DNA from 4 places in the Duganella hordei genome. Region 4 is predicted to be linked to each of the others. Evidence: predicted binding sites of a transcription regulator. Region 4 holds the regulator's gene; each other region holds the start of a gene.

Region 1 (4,578 bases), on a different contig from region 4:
ACGCGGCCGCGCTGGCCAAGCATGGCGTCAAGGTGACGCTGATGCCGTCCGCCGGCTCCAGCGAAAACCTCAAGCTGCTCAAGGCCGGCCAGGTCGACATCGCCTTCGTCCAGAGCGGCTCCACCAACGAGGAGGCCGCCGAGCGCGAAGGCCTGACCTCGCTGGGCAGCCTGTTTGTCGAGCCGCTGTGGCTGTTCCTGCGCGAAACCAAGGGCAAGAAGCCCATCACCCAGTTGAGCCAGCTGAGGGGCATGAAGATCAACTACGGCCCGAAGGGCGCCGGCTCGCCGCGCCTGCTGCGCCAGGTGCTGGAGCTGAACGGCGTCGAGAAGGGCGAAGTCGAGCGCTTCTCGCTGGCCAACACGCCGGCCACGGTGGAGCTGCTGGAAGGCCGCATCGACGGCCTGGTGTTCACCTCCGCGCCGGAGGCGCCGCTGATCCAGATGCTGCTGCAAACGCCGGGCATCAAGCTGTTCAATTTCACCCAGGCCGAGGCCTACGCGCGCAAGCTGCCGTTCCTGAGCCACGTGGTGCTGCCGCAGGGGATCGTCGACCTGGGCCGCGATATCCCGTCCGAGGACTACAACCTGATCGCGCCGACCGCCACGCTGGTCGCGCGCGACGACCTGCATCCGGCGCTGGTGGATTTGTTCGTGCAGGCGGCCAGCAGCATCCACGGCGGCGCCGGCTGGTTCTCGCAGCAGGGGCAGTTCCCGTCGGCCAAGTACACCGAGATTCCGGTCGATTCGGAGGCGGCCAAGTTCTACAAGAGCGGTCCGCCGCTGCTGCAGCGCTACATGACCTTCTGGCTGGCCAATTTCTTCGACCGCATGTGGGTCGTGGTGGTGGCGCTGGGCGCGCTGATACTGCCGCTGTCCAAGGTGGTGCCGCCGCTGTACGTGTGGCGCATCCGCTCGCGCGTGTACCGCTGGTACGGCCAGCTGCGCGCGGTGGAGCAAAGGGTGGAGGAGGCGCAGGAGGAGACGCGCATGCAGGTCTACGAGGAGCAGCTCAAGCGCCTCAACGAGATCGAGGAGCTGGTCAACCAGGTATCGATCCCGCTGTCCTTTGCCGATGGCTTGTATGGCTTGCGCAGCCACATACAGTTCGTGCGCAAGCGCATCCAGTTCCTGATGGGCGAAATGTCGCCGGCCGCCGACGAGGCGGTGCCGGTCTAATCCGCACCCCGCTGTCATTCCCGCGCAGGCGGGAATCCATAGAACGCATCCGTGTGTGCCTCAGCATGGATTCCCGCTTGCGCGGGAATGACGGCGAAGGTTATGCTCCGGTCCATGGCAGGCCGGCCTTGCACCAGCCGTTGACGTTCTTGCGGTGGCCGTGCTCGTCCTTGTCGCCCTCGAAGCCTTCCAGGATATCGTAGCAGTGCTGGTAGCCGTGCTCGGTGGCCAGCTTGGCGGCGTTGCGCGAACGCACGCCGGAGCGGCACAGGAACAGCAGCACCTGGTCCTTGCGGGCCACCGAGTTCAGCTGCTCGATGAACTCGTGGTTGGCGTTCCCGCCCGGATAGGTGCTCCACTGCACCGCACCATGTTGGGCTTCCGGTATGGTGACCCGTCCGACCCAGTCACGCTCGGCATTGGTGCGCACGTCGACCAGCTTGACGGCGTTGTCGGCACTGACCAGCTCATACGCCTCCTGCGGCGTGACCGCGCCGGCATAGGGCCAGTCCCTGCTGCGGCTGCGCGCCAGCGCGAGAATATCGTCTATCGTGCTCATGTCATGTTCCAGAAATAAGATTAAGTTTATTATAGGCTTCCTGTTCAAGCCCGATACACGCACGCACCAAAGTCGTGCAGTTTTTAGAAAAATTCCCAATGCGCACAAAATAGGTGCAATATTTGAGAAATGCACTGAATTGGTGCTATGTTGATCTGCCGCAAATATAGGCATTTCGATCTGCTGGCCGATTTTAGATTCATTTACCAGCAAGTTCAAAGATGCTATCGGCATATTAATATGAGTTTCAGGCTGGCACGGATACTGCTTATTAGAGCGCACGAGTCCCACATTCCTTTAGGAGATACGCATGGCAATGACAGCCGCAGAAGTTCTGAAAATGGTCCAGGAAAACGAAGTCAAATTCGTTGATTTCCGTTTCGCCGACACCCGTGGTAAAGAACAGCACGTAACCGTGCCTGTGTCGCACTTCGACATCGACAAGTTCGAATCGGGTCACGCATTCGACGGTTCCTCGATCGCCGGCTGGAAGGGCATCGAAGCATCGGACATGATACTGCTGCCAGATCCAAACACCGCGAACATCGACCCGTTCATGGAAGAAACCACCCTGTTCATGCAGTGCGACGTGATCGAACCGTCGGACGGCAAGGGTTACGACCGCGATCCACGCTCCATCGCCAAGCGCGCTGAAGCCTACCTGAAATCGTCCGGCATGGGCGACACCGCCTACTTCGGCCCTGAGCCTGAGTTCTTCATCTTCGACAGCGTGCGCTGGAAGATCGACATGTCCGGCTGCTTCGTCAAGATCGATTCCGACGAAGCGTCGTGGTCGACCGACAAGGAAATCGAAGGCGGCAACAGCGGCCATCGTCCTACCGTCAAGGGCGGCTACTTCCCAGTGCCACCAGTCGACAGCTTCCAGGACATGCGTTCGGAAATGTGCCTGATCCTGGAATCGCTGGGCATCCCGGTCGAAGTGCACCACCACGAAGTGGCCGGCGCCGGCCAGAACGAAATCGGCACCAAGTTCTCGACCCTGGTCGAGCGCGCCGACTGGACCCAGAACCTGAAATACGTGGTCTGGAACGTGGCCCACAGCTATGGCAAGACCGCCACCTTCATGCCTAAGCCTATCGTTGGCGACAACGGTTCGGGCATGCACGTGCACCAGTCGATCTGGAAAGACGGCGTCAACCTGTTCGCCGGCGACGGCTATGCCGGCCTGTCGGAAACCGCGCTGTACTACATCGGCGGCATCATCAAGCACGCCAAGGCGCTGAACGCGATCACCAACCCAGGCACCAACTCGTACAAGCGTCTGGTCCCAGGCTTCGAAGCGCCAGTCAAACTGGCGTACTCGGCCCGTAACCGTTCGGCTTCGATCCGTATTCCACACGTCGCCAATCCAAAAGGCCGCCGTATCGAAACCCGCTTCCCGGATCCACTGGCCAACGTCTACCTGTGCTTCGCAGCACTGCTGATGGCTGGTCTGGACGGTATCGCCAACAAGATCCACCCGGGCGAGGCAGCATCGAAGGATCTGTACCACCTGCCGCCGGAAGAAGACGCGCTGATCCCAACCGTGTGCTCGTCGCTGGAAGAGGCACTGGATCACCTGAACAAAGACCGCGAGTTCCTGACCCGTGGCGGCGTGTTCAGCGATTCCATGATCGATGCCTACATCGAACTGAAAATGCAGGACGTCCAGCGCATGCGCATGACGACTCACCCTGCCGAGTTCGACATGTACTACTCGCTGTAATACAACGCGCCTCTGTTGCAGGCGCTTGTAGCCGGTAAAAAACGCGGGGCGAGCAGCAGCTTTCCCCGCGTTTTTCATTGGATGTTGTATATTCGGGATGGAATGTTCCACCCACGGATAACGAATGATAACTAGTTTGAAACGATGCATTTTGCTGGCGCTGATGGGCTGCGGCTGGGTCCACGCGCAAGGCGTGATTTACAAGTGCACGCTACCGAACGGCAGCATCGAATACACCGACGTCAATCGCGGCAGCTATTGCAAGTCGATGGACTTGCCGGGCACCGTGGTGCCGGCGCCGGCGCGCCGCCAGGTGCCTGTCATGCGCCCGTCGCTGCCGACGATCGCGCCGGGCGACTTTCCGCGCGTCGATGGCGCCGAGCAGCGCGCGCGCGACGCGGACCGGCGCGGCATCCTCGAGGATGAGCTGAAAAACGAATCGCAGAAGCTGGCGGAGTTGCGCAAGGAGTTCAACAACGGCGAGCCGGAACGCCGTGGCGACGAGCGCAACTACGCCAAGTACCAGGAGCGGGTGGCCGCGCTGCGCGACAGCATCAGCCGCTCGGAAAAAAATGTCGATGCCTTGAAACGTGAGATCGCGAATATCCGTTGAAGGCGAATTTACCGTGAGTCCATTATGAGCCTGGTCAGTAATATCGCCGCCCGCGCGGTGGCAGCCATGAACCGCCCGCCCGCGCTGGCCGGCCTGGAACTGCTGGCGTCCGCCGTGGTGCTGCTCGATGGCGAAGGCCAGATCGCCTACGCCAATGCGGCGGCCGAGAATCTGCTGGAGAGCTCGCTCAAGGCGCTGTCGCGGCAAAAGCTCAGCGCGCAGTTCCTCAACCCTGACGAGCTGGAGCACATCTGCGCGCAGGCGCGCGAGCACAAGTTTGCCGACCTGCGGCAAGACCTGGCGCTGGAGCGGGCGGGGCGCGATCCGCTGCACGTGCACAGCATCGTGTCGGCGCTGGACGAGCCGGCCGACCACATCCTGATCGAGCTGCGCGAACACCTGCAGCACCTGAAGCTGGACCGCGAGGAGCGCATCCTCGACCAGAGCCAGGTCAACAAGGAGCTGATCCGCAACCTGGCGCACGAGATCAAGAACCCGCTGG
Region 2 (4,578 bases), on a different contig from region 4:
GCAGCGAGCGCGCCACCTCTTCCACTTCCTGCATCAGCCGGCGCGCTATGCCCTGGCGCTGCGCGCCGCTGTGCACCAGCAGCTTCTGCACCTCGGCGCGATTGACGCCGTTGCGCTTCTGGCACAACTCCATCTGCACCGTGCCGACGACGCGGCCTTCGCGTTCCGCAAACCACAGCAGGCGCGCGTCGGTCTGCATTGCCGCGCGCACCTCGCACCAGTAGGAACTGGCTTCTGTCGGCGTCAGCGATGCCAGGAAGCCGAGCGACGAGCCATGCGCCACCGCGTCCAGCAGCAGCACCACCAGATCGGCGCGGGCCGCGTCAAACTGCTCCAGGTTCGGTTGGAATATCTTCATACGCGCTATGGAATCTATGGAATCGGGTTGTGCACGGTCACCAGCTTGCTGCCGTCCGGGAAAGTGGCTTCGACCTGGATGTCCGGGATCATCTCCGGGATGCCTTCCATGACGTCGTTGCGGGTCAGGATGCGGGTGCCGTCGGACATCAGCTGGGCCACGGTCTTGCCGTCGCGCGCGCCTTCCATGATGGCGCAGGTGATCAGCGCCACCGCTTCCGGATAGTTCAGCTTCAAGCCGCGCGCGAGGCGGCGCTCCGCCACGATGCCGGCGGTGAAAATCAGCAGCTTGTCTTTTTCTCTTGGTGTCAGGTCCATATGTTCTCTAAGGGTTTCAGGTTTGCCAGATGCGTGGCGTGACGGCCTCGCGATCGAGCAGGTGCGGGCGCAAACGGCGCCAGACGGTGAGCATCAGGCGGCGCGCGGTTTCGCTGTCGTCGCCCAGGTGGCGCGCGACCAGCACGCCCTTGGTTTGCGTGACGCCGAAAACGTGTTCGCCGTCGGCTTGAATGTCGGCGCGGATCTCGGCCAGCACGGCGGCCGGCACCGGCTTGCCGGCGGCGATCAGCGTGGCGCAGACGGTCTTGCCGTTCAGCGCCAGCGGGCTCTCTAGACGTCCGCCGCGCATCGCGCCCTGCTCCCACCAGATCAATTTGCCGTCGCGGCGGATGCTGCTGCGCTGGGTGACGGTGCCGGTGCTGAAGGTTTCGCCCGAACCGCGCCGGCCCATGCAAAGGATCTCGCAGCCGATGTAGGTGGCGCCTGCGGCCAGCGCGATCTCCTGCTCCAGCGCCACGTTAGCGGTATCAAAAAAGATCGTCTCTTGCGGCAGCCATTCGAGTGCGGCGCCGGCGCCCACGTTGAGACTCACCGTCTGCCGCGACACCTTGCCGTTGGCCTTGTACCACTTGGCGGCGCCGGGCGTGGTGATGAAGGCATGCGCCTGCGGACCGACGCCGATATCGATCGTCAGCTGGTCGCCGCCGACCACGCCGCCCGGCGGATGGACGACGATCGCGTGGCAGACCTTGGCGTCCTCCGGATACAGCGCCTTCTGCACGCGCAGCGGGCCGTGGTGAAGATTGTCGAACAGCCGCGTGGTGCCTGCGTCGTCCGCGAATCCGAGGGTGAGGCTGGCCTGCCAGGCGCTGTGGCCGGCGGCGAGTTCTCTGGATGCGGTGGTATCGGGCATGACTCACTTAATGCAATCGTCATGCCAGCTGAATTCCGGCGCGGCAGCGCCGTAAGGACTTTTTTTCGCACCAAAGCGAACGTCTTGCACCATTGCGGTGCGAGACTCTTTGCTAGTCGCCTTCGACCAGCGCTTTCAACCGTGCCAGGCGCACGTCCCAGCGCGCCGACACCTGCGCCAGGAAGGCTTGCATGTCCGCGATCGGCTCATGCGCGAATTCGTAGCGGCTTTCGCGGCCGATGCGGATGCTGCGTACCAGCCCTGCCCCCTCCAGCACGTGCAGATGCTTGGTGATGGCCTGGCGCGTCAGCGTCGAACCTTCGGTCAGCTCGGAGATGCTGTGCGACGAACCATCGGCCAGCCGGCCGACCAGCCAAAGCCGGGTTTCGTCGCCCAGCGCGAAAAACACAGGCGCGTGCTGCTGATCGCGGTTGCCTTTACTGCGCAACATGACGCGCCACGTTTTGCAGTTGCGCTTCCCAGCCCCCTTCGTTCATGCTGAACGCTTCCTCGCGACGGTCGGCAGGCAGGCTGTCGAAGCCGGATTCGTTGACCGTCAGGCGTGTGCCGCCGGCGATCTCCTGCAGCGTGAACACCACCAGCGTCTGCGGTTCCGCGTCGTAATCGCGGTCCGGGTCGAGGGCGTACGGATGCCAGGTATAGGAGAACAAGCGCTCCGGCTGTATCTCCTTCACCATCACCGTGAACGGCTTGCCTTCGAAGCCCGGGTAAGTCATCGCCCCGGCGCACGCCTGGCCCGGCACGAACGGCCCGTCCAGCCTGACCTGGAACCACTGGCCAAACTCGCGGTAGTCGGTCAGCGCGCGCCACACGCGGGACAACGGCGCCTTCACATCGATCTGCTTTTCGATTTCGTTTTTCATATGCCACCTCCTGGTTGCATATTAGCCGTTCACCGCAAATTGGGCAACCATTTGATTGCATTTACTTTTGCCTCAGTTTAATTGTAAAATAAACATGTTTAATTAATTGCAATATCAAACAAGGATAGCCATGAGATTTTCCCCATTCGCAGCGGTGCTGGCCGCCTCCCTGACCCTGGCGCTGGCTCCTGCCGCGCAGGCCAGCGGTTTCGGCGCCAACCTGATCGTCAACGGCAACGCGGAAGCCGGCGCCGGTTCCAGCAACGGCGGCCTGGTTGCCGTTCCGGGCTGGTCGACCACCTCGAACTTCACCGCAGTCACCTACGGCGCCAGCGGCGGCTTCCCGTTCGCAGCCGATCCGGGTCCCGCCGATCGCGGCCTGAACTTCTTTGCCGGCGGCGAGAGCAACGGCGCCTCCCGCGCCACGCAAACCATCGACCTGTCGTCCCTGAGCGCGGCCATCAACACCGGCGCATCGCGCTACGACCTGTCGGCATGGCTGGGCGGTTATGAATCGCAAAACGACAACGCCTCGCTGACCGCCACCTTCTTCGGCGCGGGCGGCGCGGTGCTGTCGAGCGCCAGCCTGGCCGGCGTTTCCGCCGCCGACCGTGGCAACCACACCGGCCTGCTCGCGCGCGACACGCAAGGCTACATCCCGGTCGGCACGCTGAGCGTCGGCATCGCACTGGACATGACCCGCAATGCCGGCTCGTACAACGACGGCTATGCCGACAACCTGTCGTTTGCCATCGCCGCCGCGCCGGTGCCGGAAGCGGACGCCTATGCCATGCTGCTGGGCGGCCTGGCGTTGTTGGGCGTGGTCGCCAAGCGCAAGCAGCGCAAGGCCTGACCGAGATTCCCTGCATCCTTGCCGGGGACTCAAAAGTACTTTGCGCCGCGCCATCTTGGTGTGCGCGGCGCCCCGCCCCATACTGTTCGCTTATCGATTTGAATAAGTGAGCGTGTCATGAAAATATTCGTCACCGGAGCCGCGGGATTTATCGGCGGCTCGATCGCGGCACGGCTGGCCGGCGCCGGCCATCAGGTCACTGGCCTGGTGCGCAAGCCGGAACAATTGGATGAACTGGCAAAGATAGGCGTGACCGGCGTGGTCGGCACGCTGAACGACCGCGACCTGCTGATCGCCCAGGCGCAGGCGGCCGACGCCGTCATCAACGCCGCCAGCAGCGACAACCGCGCCGCCGTCGAGGCGATTATCGAGGCGCTGGCAGGTTCCGGCAAAGTGTTCCTGCACACCAGCGGTTCCAGCATCGTCGGCGACGCCTCCGGCGGCGAAGGCACCGACAAGATCTATTTCGAAGACCGGTTGCCCGCTCCAACGCCGGACAAGGCAGCCCGCGTCGCCATCGACGACCTGGTGCTGGCCGCCGCCGGCAAGGGCGTGCGTTCGGCGGTGCTGTGCAACACGCTGATCTACGGCCACGGCGCGCTGCCGCGCGACAGCGTGCAGCTGCCTCGCCTGCTCAAGCAGGCGCGCAAGAGCGGCGTCGTGCGGCATGTCGGGCGGGGTTTGAATATCTGGTCCAACGTCCACATCGACGACGTGGTCGACCTGTACCTGCTGGCCTTGGAGAAAACCGAAGCGGGTGTTTTCTATTTCGTCGAGAGCGGCGAAGCGTCGTTCCGCGACATGACCGCCGCCATCGCCCGCGCGCTGAACCTGGGCGAGCCGCAGGACTGGCCGCTGGATCAGGCTAAGGAAGAATGGGGCTACGAGATGGCCTCCTACGGCCTCGGCTCCAACAGCCGCGTGCGCGGCCAACGCGCGCGCACGCAACTGGGCTGGCAGCCGCATCGGCCGCCAGTGCTGGACTGGATTGCCAAGGACATGCTGCGTAACTAGGATTTACTGGGCAGGCACTGGCACTGGCTGCGGTGCCGGCGCACGGCCGAAGACCTGTACCAGTTCGCCGTTCGGCATGCCCGGCAACGGAACGATCTTGCCGTTAAAGGTGATCTTGCCGTTTTTGACTTCGATGGCCGAACGCAGTTCGCCCTTGTCCATCACAGCAAAGCCTTCGTTGACCAGTTTGCCGATCACCACAGCGGCCATGTTCCTGGCAGCTGCATCGATCTGCTGGGCGGCATCCGGCGCCGAGGCGTTCACCTGCTTGGCGGCCA
Region 3 (4,578 bases), on a different contig from region 4:
TCGTTACCCAAGGTATTACCGGCAAGACCGGTCAATTCCACACCCGCATGTGCCGCGACTACGCGAACGGCAAAGCTGCTTTCGTGGCAGGCGTGAATCCTAAGAAAGCCGGCGAAGACTTCGAAGGCATTCCTATTTTCGCCAACGTGACCGAAGCGAAAAAAGAAACCGGCGCAAACGTGTCGGTGATCTACGTGCCGCCTGCAGGCGCGGCCGCCGCGATCTGGGAAGCTGTCGAAGCTGAAATGGATCTGGCCATCTGCATCACCGAAGGCATTCCAGTCCGCGACATGATGGCCCTGAAGGACCGCATGGCCAAAGCTGGCTCGAAGACCCTGCTGCTGGGCCCTAACTGCCCAGGCCTGATCACCCCTGACGAAATCAAGATCGGCATCATGCCAGGCCACATCCACCGCAAGGGCCGCATCGGCGTGGTCTCGCGTTCGGGCACCCTGACCTATGAAGCAGTCGGTCAGCTGACCGCGCTGGGCCTGGGCCAGTCGTCGGCAGTCGGCATCGGCGGCGACCCGATCAACGGTCTCAAGCACATCGACGTCATGAAGATGTTCAACGACGATCCTGACACCGACGCGGTCATCATGATCGGCGAAATCGGCGGCCCGGACGAAGCCAACGCGGCTTACTGGATCAAAGACAACATGAAGAAACCAGTGGTCGGCTTCATCGCCGGCGTTACCGCTCCTCCGGGCAAGCGCATGGGCCACGCCGGCGCGCTGATCTCCGGCGGCGCTGACACCGCACAAGCCAAACTGGAAATCATGGAAGCTTGCGGCATCACCGTCACCAAGAACCCGTCCGAAATGGCGCGTCTGCTGAAAGCCATGCTGTAATAACAGCCAGCTTGAATGTGGAATAAAAAAGCCCCATGTGCGCATGCGACGCTCAAGATCGTCGCAAGGCCACACGGGGCTTTTTCTTTTGGAGACCAGATTGGCGAAGATCATCATCTCGCGGGATGGGCAGGTAGAACAGCAAGTACAACTGAGCAAGGAGCGGATGACCATCGGCCGTCACCCGCGCAACGACATCGTGCTGACGCATCCGGCCGTCAGCGGCGAACACGCGGTCATCGTCACCATCCTTGACGACTCCTTCCTGGAGGACCTGCACAGCACCAACGGCACCTTCGTCAACGGCCATCGCATCGGCAAGCATTTCCTGCAGCACCAGGATGTGATCAAGATGGCCAAGTTCCAGGTCGAGTTCGTGGCCGACGGCGTACGGCCGATGGCGGCGGCGGCACCGTTGCTGGCACAAATCGAAGTATTAAATGGCAATAATGCCGGCAAGCAGGTGGCGCTGACCAAGCCGCAGACCACGCTCGGCCGCGCCGGCGTGCAGGTGGTGGTGATCCATCGCCAGCCGGATGCGTATTCTATCGTCCACACGGAAGGCGATGTGGCGCCGCTGGTGAACGGCGTCGCCTTGGGCAAGCAGGCGGCGCAACGATTGCACCCGGGCGACTTGATCGATCTCAGCGGAACCCAAATGGCCTTCCGCATCGCCTGACCAAATTTGTCAGTCGCGGGCTCAGCTGACAAATTGCGGCGTACCGGCTGACAAAAAAGGGCAGTCGGACCGACAAAAAACGGCAGTTTCTAGCGTTTTCAGCGGGATTTCTTTGCAAAAAGGGTTGGCACGTCAATTGCACATAGCTAGGTGCTCTACAAAATTTTGATGCTCAACACACCCTGGAGTCGAAAATGAAATCCATGAAAATGATGAAGAAACAAGCACAGGCTGGCTTCACGCTGATCGAACTGATGATCGTGGTTGCCATTATCGGTATCCTGGCGGCTGTGGCGATCCCGGCGTACAGCGACTATACCGTCAAGGCCAAGATCGCCAACGCCCAGGGCGCTGCCGATTCGCTGAAAACCGCCGTGGCCGTGTGCGCGCAGGAAGCCGGCGGCACGCTGACCGATTGTTCCGATACCAAGCCAGGCATCCCAGTCTTCACCCCGACCAAGGAAGTTGCCAGCGCAACCGTCGCTGCAGGCGTGATCACCATGACACTGGGTACCGGTCTGGGTACCGGCGTCGATGGCCTGACCATTATCTACACCCCAACCGTCGCAGCTGGTGCAACCAATCTGACCTGGAAGGCCACCACCACCGTGACCAACACGGCTGCGGCGGCTGCCATCACGAAGAACAACGTAACGCCTTAATGGTTGATGGACGAAAAACCCGGCCTTGGCCGGGTTTTTTTTTGCCAGCAGTCGACAAAATTTGTCAGTCACTTAATGCATTGACAAATTGCGTCATGAAAACTGACAAAAAATGGCAGCTTTTGGCGGTTTTTAGTTTGATTGACGAGTAAAAAGACCCTGGCACAGCAATTGCTCATAGGGAACTACCTAACAAAAAATTGATGTACCCCAACCAGGAGTAGAAAAATGAAATCCATGAAAATGATGAAGAAACAAGCACAAGCCGGCTTCACCCTGATCGAGCTGATGATCGTGGTTGCCATTATCGGTATCCTGGCCGCCGTGGCAATCCCTGCGTATAGCGACTACACCGTCAAAGCCAAGATCGCCAACGCCCAGGGCGCTGCTGATTCGCTGAAAACCGCGGTTGCTGTTTGCGCCCAGGAAGCCGGCGGCATCCTGACCGCTTGCGACATGGGCACCAACGGCATCCCTGCCGCATTTACCACCACCAAGGAAGTTGCTTCGGCTACCGTTGCCAAGGGTATTATCACGCTGACCCTGGGTACCGGTCTGGGTACTGGCGTCGATGGCCTGACCATTGTCTACACCCCGACCATCGCGGCTGGCGCAACCAACCTGACCTGGAAAGCCACCACCACCGTGACCAATACGGCTGCGCAGGCTGCCATCACGAAGAACAACATCCTGCCTTAATGGATGTTTGAGCTAAAAACCCGGCTGATGCCGGGTTTTTTTTCGTCCATGCAAAACGCATCAGACGATCTTCTGGCGGTCGGCGATCAGCGCTTCGTAGGTTAGGTTTTGCAGCATCGTGTAGTGAACCGGATCCAGGTCGATGAACTGCACGCCGTAGGTGAACACGTCGGGCTTGTCGCCGGTGGCCGGCTTGACCATGTTGATATTGCGTATCGTCGCCTGCGGGTTGATGCGCACCTGCCGGTTGCCGGGCTGGGCGATCAGGTAGAACGACAGCCCGACTTGGTCGTCGTCTTCCGACAGCTTCTTGGCCGACTCGATCAACGCGCCGGAAACGCTCAGATTGACCAGGAATACCGAGGTGGTGCCGACCGGCGTCGTCACCTGCGCCGGGATATCGACCTTGACCCGCATCGCCGCCCGCAGGCTGGTGCCCTGGATCGATACCGGGAACGACAGGTGGACATAAAACAGCGGCCTGGGGAACACGCGCTGCACGACGCACGAGAACGAACACACGTTCACGCCGGAAAAGACCCGGATCGTCAGCTTGTCGCCATCGTTGAGCGCGATCGGTGCGCCATTCTCGAACGGCACCTTGACGATCATGTATTCGTCTTTGGACCATCCTATCAGCGTGGAGAAGTGCTGGATGGGTTTGATGGTACGGTGAGTAATGAACTGTATCCTGCCGCCTACCTGCAGGTTCATCTGCTCGAATTCGTATTCCTGAGTCTTGGCTTCGCCTGCTGGAGGAGTGCTGCTCATGCAAATTCTTTCGTGAGGCCTGCGTCAAATAATTACTTCCGTGACATCAATTATATACCTGCCATGTGAAGGTAACAATCAGACAAGACGAGCAGTTGCGATTTGGTCGCGGCGTGCTTTAGTCTGGCGTCCTGGACAAGGGCAGCCCGTCCAGTCCCGGCGTGGCGGCGAACAAGGCGGCGATGAAGTCGATGAAGACCGTCGCGCGCAGTGGCAGTAGCCGGTCAGCGGAATACACCGCATTGACCGGCGATTTCTTTGCATGATCGCCCAGGACAAGTTGAAGCTTGCCGCTGCGAAGCTCATGGGCGACCATCCACGCCGGCAAATAGCCTATGCCCATGTTCGCCAGCGCCGCGCGGCGCACCCCCTCCAGGCTGTTGAGCTTGAGGCGGCCCGTCACGTGCACCTCGCCGTTAGTGAATGCCCAGCCCCGTCCTTCTTCAGCGAGCAGGGTATAGATGATGCATTGATGTTGCAGCAAATCGGCGGGCTGGCTCGGAACGCCATGCTGCTCCAGATAAGCGGCACCGGCGATGCAGACGCGCTCCGAGGTTCCAACCCGCCGTGCCCGCAGCGCGCTGTCTTTCAGCGCGCCACCGCGTATCGCCACATCCACTCCCTCGGCGATGAGATCGGCGAAGCTGTCGCTGAGCCTGAATTCCACCTCGACATCCGGAAACCTGGCCATGAATTCCGGCAGTGAATCGACGATCTGTTCCACCGCCAGGGTGGGGGCGCACGCCACCCTCAGCAGTCCATGCGGATTTTGCTGTCCACGCGCCTCGGACTCCGCCTGATTGATGACATCCATCGCCTGCCGGGCCAATTCGTAATAGCGCTGACCGTCGGGTGTGACGGTCAGCTGGCGAGTCGACCGGTTCAATAGCCTGGTGCCCAGCATGCGCTCCAGCGA
Region 4 (4,578 bases):
AGGCCGAGATAGTAGCCCAGCTCGCCCGGCGCGCGCGGCAGGAAGTAACTGCCGCCCACGTCAGGGAACAGGCCGATGTTCACTTCCGGCATCGCCATCCGGGTGCGCTCGGTGACGATGCGCACGCGGCAGTCCGGGCCGCCCTGCGAGACGCCCATGCCGCCGCCCATGACCACGCCGTCCATCAGCGCGATGTAGGGCTTGGGATAAAAATGAATCAGGTGGTTGAGCGCGTATTCCTCGCTGAAGAAATCCTCCAGCAGCGCGCTGCCGCCCTGCGGCGAGCCACGGCCGACGTCGTAGAAGAAGCGGATGTCGCCGCCGGCGCAGAACGCCTTTTCGCTGCTGCTGCGGATGACCACGGCGGCCACCGAGCTGTCGTCGCGCCATGCCAGCAGCGCCTGCGTGATGTCGCGCACCATCGCCAGCGACAGCGAGTTCAGGGCCTTGGGCCGGTCCAGCGTGATGGTGCCGGTGCCGTTGCCGACGCTGGTGTGGACGTATTCGCTCATGAGTAAAAAGGGCTGAAGGAAAAACCCTATTCTACTGCGACTTCCGCGCCGCCAGATGTTCGAGCGGATTGGGCAGATTGAGATCGCCGCCCAGGCGCGGCTGCCATTGCTTCTTTGCCGGCGCCTCCTGCGGCTTGCCTTCGTGGCGGCCGTAGATGGTGGTCACGTCGAGCACGCCGACGCGCTCCTGCTCGAAGCCGGTGGCCTTGGCGATGCCCGACGGATCTGCCGACGCCGCAACGGTGAACTTGACGATCTGGTCCAGCTTGGGATCATGCAGGTCCAGGATCGACGCGATCATCACCAGCGGCACGGTGGCGTACACCTGGTAGTGCAGCGCCTTGGCCGCGCGCTCCATCTCGGCCGGCAGCGAGCCGTCGGCCGCCATCTGCCCCATCGCGTGGTCGAACACCTTGCGGCCCCAGCCCAGGTAGCGCTGGTCGCCCGTCACGCCGCCGACCGCGGTGACGGCCAGGCCTTCCCAGTAGTAGTGGTTGTTGCGGCCGCCCTTCTTCGCATCGGAGTGGGCCATCGTGGCGTCGGCCAGCGTCTTGAGCCAGCCTTCGATGGCCTGCTGCTGCGCGGCGCCGGCGGCCGGCTTCAGGCGCGCGTAGCTGAGCGCCATGCCGCCCAGCGTCCACTTGCGCACGTAGTAGGCCTGCTCGCTGGACAGCTTGCCCAGCATGGCCTTCTGCCCGGCCCAGCTGGCCAGCCAGGTCAGCGCGCAGGCGCCGTCGGCCGCGTTGGCCTTGGGGTCGAGCTGGTAGGCGGTGGCGCCCTTCGCCACCTCGGCCAGGAAGTCTTCGATCGGCTTGGTGTTGGCGATGTTGCGCGCCCGTAGCACCGGATCGATGACGGAATGGTGCGCGTCCGAGTAGTAGCTGTTGGCGTCGATGTCGATGCGGGCCGGCGGCGGCGCTTCGCACGCCAGCGCCGCGCCGGTGGCGAGCAGGCCAAGCAATGACGTGCTGGCAATCAGGTGAGATTTCATGGGAGGGCTCATCAAGTTAAACGTTTAACTATCTTACCTCAAAAAAGGGCGCCGATGCGCCCTTAGTCGAGTGGTGCCGGGGCCGTTGTTATAGGGCGGCGGCAGCGGGTTCGTAGCTATCCGGGAGATGCTTGATCGCATCGTGGCCGTGCTCTTGGACCTTGGCTTTGTATTTCATGACCTGCCGATCCAGCTTGTCGATCAGCGTATCGATGGCGGCGTACAGGTCCTGGGACAGGCTTTCCACGTAGACGGTTTTACCCGACATGCGCAGGTTGATTTCAGCCTTCTGGCGTTTCTCTTTCTCTTTAAGGTTATCTACAGTCAGAATGACAGCAATATCAATCACTTGATCAAAGTGGCGTGTGACGCGTTCGAGCTTGTTCTGCACGTATTCACGGATGGCCGAGGTCACTTCGAGATGATGTCCACTGATGGTGAGATTCATACACACTCCTAAAGATGATGTCGCTTCTTACGGTTAGTGCGTGGCCCATTACTACCGGGCGCGCAGGAACCAAGTAACTACAAAGACTTGCGGAGACTGACTGGCGGGATTTTCAACGCTTCGCGATATTTGGCAACAGTTCGTCGCGCAATCACCATGCCTTGTTCTCCCAGCATGTCCGCAATCTTACTGTCGGATAAAGGATTTTTCGGGTCTTCTGCTCCTGTCAATTGCACGATGAGTGCGCGTATCGCCGTCGAACTTGCTTCCCCTCCCGCTTCGGTGGCGACATGGCTACCAAAGAAATATTTCAACTCAAACATGCCGTGCGGGGTCAGCATGTATTTTTGAGTTGTTACCCGAGAAATAGTACTCTCGTGTAAACCCAGTGTATCAGCAATTTCGCGAAGCACAAGGGGGCGCATGGCAACCGCGCCGTGCGAGAAAAAGTTCTTTTGTCTTTCTACTATCGCCTGGGCGACGCGCAGGATGGTGTCGAAACGCTGGCGCATATTCTTGATCAGCCACTTGGCTTCCTGCAGCTGCGCGCCCATCGCGCCCTCGCCTTTTCCCTGCTTGAGCAGGTTGGCGTACATGGCGTTGACGCGCAGGCGCGGCATGACGTCGTTGTTCAGGCTGACCTGCCAACCGGTGCGCGATTTCTTGACGATGACGTCCGGCACCACGTAGTCGGACACGTCCGACGCGAACGCCGAACCGGGATGCGGATTGCACTGGCGGATCACGGTTTGCGCCTCGCGCAAATCCTCGTCGTCGCACAGCAGCGCTTTTTTCAGCTTGTTGAAATCGCGCTGGGCAAACCACGTCAGATGGTTTTCAACGATGGCCAGCGCCATGCGCCGCGTCACCATCGGCACGCCCGGCAAGCGCTTGATTTGCAGCGCCAGGCACTCGGACGCGTTGCGCGCGCCCACGCCCATCGGATCAAAGCTCTGCAGCAGCGACAAGGCGGTCTGCAGTTCGTCGATGTCCAGTTCCAGTTCCTCCGGCAGGCGGGCGTGGATGTCCTCCAGCGATTCCTCCAGGTAGCCGTTTTCGTCGAGCGCGTCGATGATCAGCTCGACCAGCGCGCGGTCGCGCATTTCCAGCACCGTCACGCGCATCTGTTCCATCAGGTGCTCGCGCAGCGTGCAGTGGTTGGCTTCGAGCTGCGGGCGCGCGTCCTCGTCGTCGGGCGCCTTGCTGCGGCCGGCGTCGCTCCAGTCGACGTCGGCGTCGCTGCTGGTGCTTTCGGTGTCGGCGGCGGGGCCGTCGTAGTTGTCGGCGTCGGCGGCCGGCGCTTCCTGCGCGTTGGGCGGGCCTTCCGGCGGCGCGTCGCCGACCGGGGCCTGCTGGCTGATGGCGCCGTCCGACAGCAGCCGCAGCGAGCGGTCCAGCGGGTCGTCGAGACGCTCCAGCAGCGGGTTATCGGTCAGCAGCTGTTCGAGTTCCTGGTGCAGCTCCAGCGTGGACAACTGCAGCAGCCGGATCGACTGCTGCAGCTGAGGTGTCAGCGCGAGGTGCTGCGACGTGCGCAGTTGCAATGACTGTTTCATGGGGTAAGGCTACATCCTGAAGTGTTCACCCAGGTACACGCGACGCACCGACTCATTGGCGATGATGTCGTCTGGCCGGCCTGAAGCCAATACCGTGCCCTGGTTGATGATATACGCGCGGTCGCAGATGCCCAGCGTCTCGCGCACATTGTGATCGGTAATGAGGACGCCGATGCCGCGTTCCTTGAGGAAGCGCACGATGCGCTGGATCTCAATGACGGCGATCGGGTCGACCCCGGCGAATGGTTCGTCGAGCAGCACGAAGCGCGGATTGGTGGCCAGCGCGCGCGCGATCTCGACCCGGCGGCGTTCGCCGCCCGACAGCGACAGCGCCTGGTTTTCGCGCAGCTTTTCGATCTGCAAATCGGCCAGCAGGGTATTGAGCCGTTCATCAATTGCAGCCTTGGATAAAGGCTTGCCGTCCACTTTCTGGATTTCGAGGACGGCGCGGATATTTTCTTCCACGGTCAGCTTGCGGAACACCGACGCTTCCTGCGGCAGGTAGGACAGCCCCAGCGACGCGCGGCGGTGGATCGGCAGGCTGGAGATGTCGGTGCCGCTGATGTCGATGGTGCCGGCGTCCGACGGCACCAGGCCGACGATCATGTAGAACGAGGTGGTCTTGCCGGCGCCGTTGGGGCCCAGCAGGCCAACCACTTCGCCGCACTCGACCTGCAGCGAAACGTCGTGCACGACCTGGCGCTTGCCGTAAGTCTTTTGCAGGCCTTTGACGATCAGGGTGCTACCGCAGGATGGTTCCATTTATTTCCCCGGCGTAGGCGTGGTGGCGGAGGCGGCAGGCGCCGAGGCTGCAGGCGCCGCCGGACGGATCGCCGGCTGGATCACCATCGTGCCACGGCCGGCGCCCGGCTTGCTCTCGCCGGTGACGGTGTTCTTGACCGCGAACTGTTCCTTGCGGCTGTCATAGGAAATGAATTCGCCGTCGACCTCGTCGCTCAGGCGGCCGCCTTCGAGACGGCGCACCTTGGCCTTGGAAAATAGCTTGACCAGGTCGGTCTTGTCGCTGTACTCGATGCGTTCGGCTTCGCCGTCGACCCACTGGTCGCCGGC

What was found. Region 4 encodes sigma-54, which starts transcription at its own class of promoters, with help from an activator protein. Its sites were predicted from a motif close to TGGCANGNAANCTGCTTT; they were not measured.
Region 1: a site for sigma-54 is predicted at 1,991-2,008, ahead of glnA (type I glutamate--ammonia ligase). Genes of this name have one in related genera too.
Region 2: a site for sigma-54 is predicted at 1,559-1,576, ahead of ABWW33_RS29435 (urease accessory protein UreD). Genes of this name have one in related genera too.
Region 3: a site for sigma-54 is predicted at 1,656-1,673, ahead of ABWW33_RS10025 (pilin). Genes of this name have one in related genera too.

What each region holds. Positions count from the first base shown of each region.
Region 1 covers NZ_BPWI01000002.1:482,713-487,290, forward strand. Annotated here, with positions in the region: gene ABWW33_RS06440 (TAXI family TRAP transporter solute-binding subunit) at 1-1,178, shown strand, start outside; gene ABWW33_RS06445 (rhodanese-like domain-containing protein) at 1,279-1,737, opposite strand; gene glnA (type I glutamate--ammonia ligase) at 2,048-3,463, shown strand; gene ABWW33_RS06455 (DUF4124 domain-containing protein) at 3,588-4,076, shown strand; gene glnL (nitrogen regulation protein NR(II)) at 4,101-4,578, shown strand, end outside.
Region 2 covers NZ_BPWI01000021.1:70,807-75,384, reverse strand. Annotated here, with positions in the region: gene ABWW33_RS29445 (GNAT family N-acetyltransferase) at 1-358, opposite strand, end outside; gene ABWW33_RS29440 (urease subunit gamma) at 373-675, opposite strand; gene ABWW33_RS29435 (urease accessory protein UreD) at 692-1,549, opposite strand; gene ABWW33_RS29430 (ArsR/SmtB family transcription factor) at 1,662-2,000, opposite strand; gene ABWW33_RS29425 (SRPBCC family protein) at 1,987-2,433, opposite strand; gene ABWW33_RS29420 (PEP-CTERM sorting domain-containing protein) at 2,564-3,286, shown strand; gene ABWW33_RS29415 (NAD-dependent epimerase/dehydratase family protein) at 3,404-4,300, shown strand; gene ABWW33_RS29410 (DUF945 family protein) at 4,304-4,578, opposite strand, start outside.
Region 3 covers NZ_BPWI01000003.1:421,055-425,632, reverse strand. Annotated here, with positions in the region: gene sucD (succinate--CoA ligase subunit alpha) at 1-851, shown strand, start outside; gene ABWW33_RS10030 (FHA domain-containing protein) at 952-1,530, shown strand; gene ABWW33_RS10025 (pilin) at 1,725-2,192, shown strand; gene ABWW33_RS10020 (pilin) at 2,421-2,891, shown strand; gene ABWW33_RS10015 (flagellar brake protein) at 2,952-3,662, opposite strand; gene ABWW33_RS10010 (LysR family transcriptional regulator) at 3,781-4,578, opposite strand, start outside.
Region 4 covers NZ_BPWI01000026.1:6,847-11,424, forward strand. Annotated here, with positions in the region: gene ABWW33_RS30785 (enoyl-CoA hydratase/isomerase family protein) at 1-512, opposite strand, end outside; gene ABWW33_RS30790 (alginate lyase family protein) at 544-1,503, opposite strand; gene hpf (ribosome hibernation-promoting factor, HPF/YfiA family) at 1,592-1,951, opposite strand; gene ABWW33_RS30800 (RNA polymerase factor sigma-54) at 2,029-3,507, opposite strand; gene lptB (LPS export ABC transporter ATP-binding protein) at 3,517-4,269, opposite strand; gene lptA (lipopolysaccharide transport periplasmic protein LptA) at 4,270-4,578, opposite strand, start outside.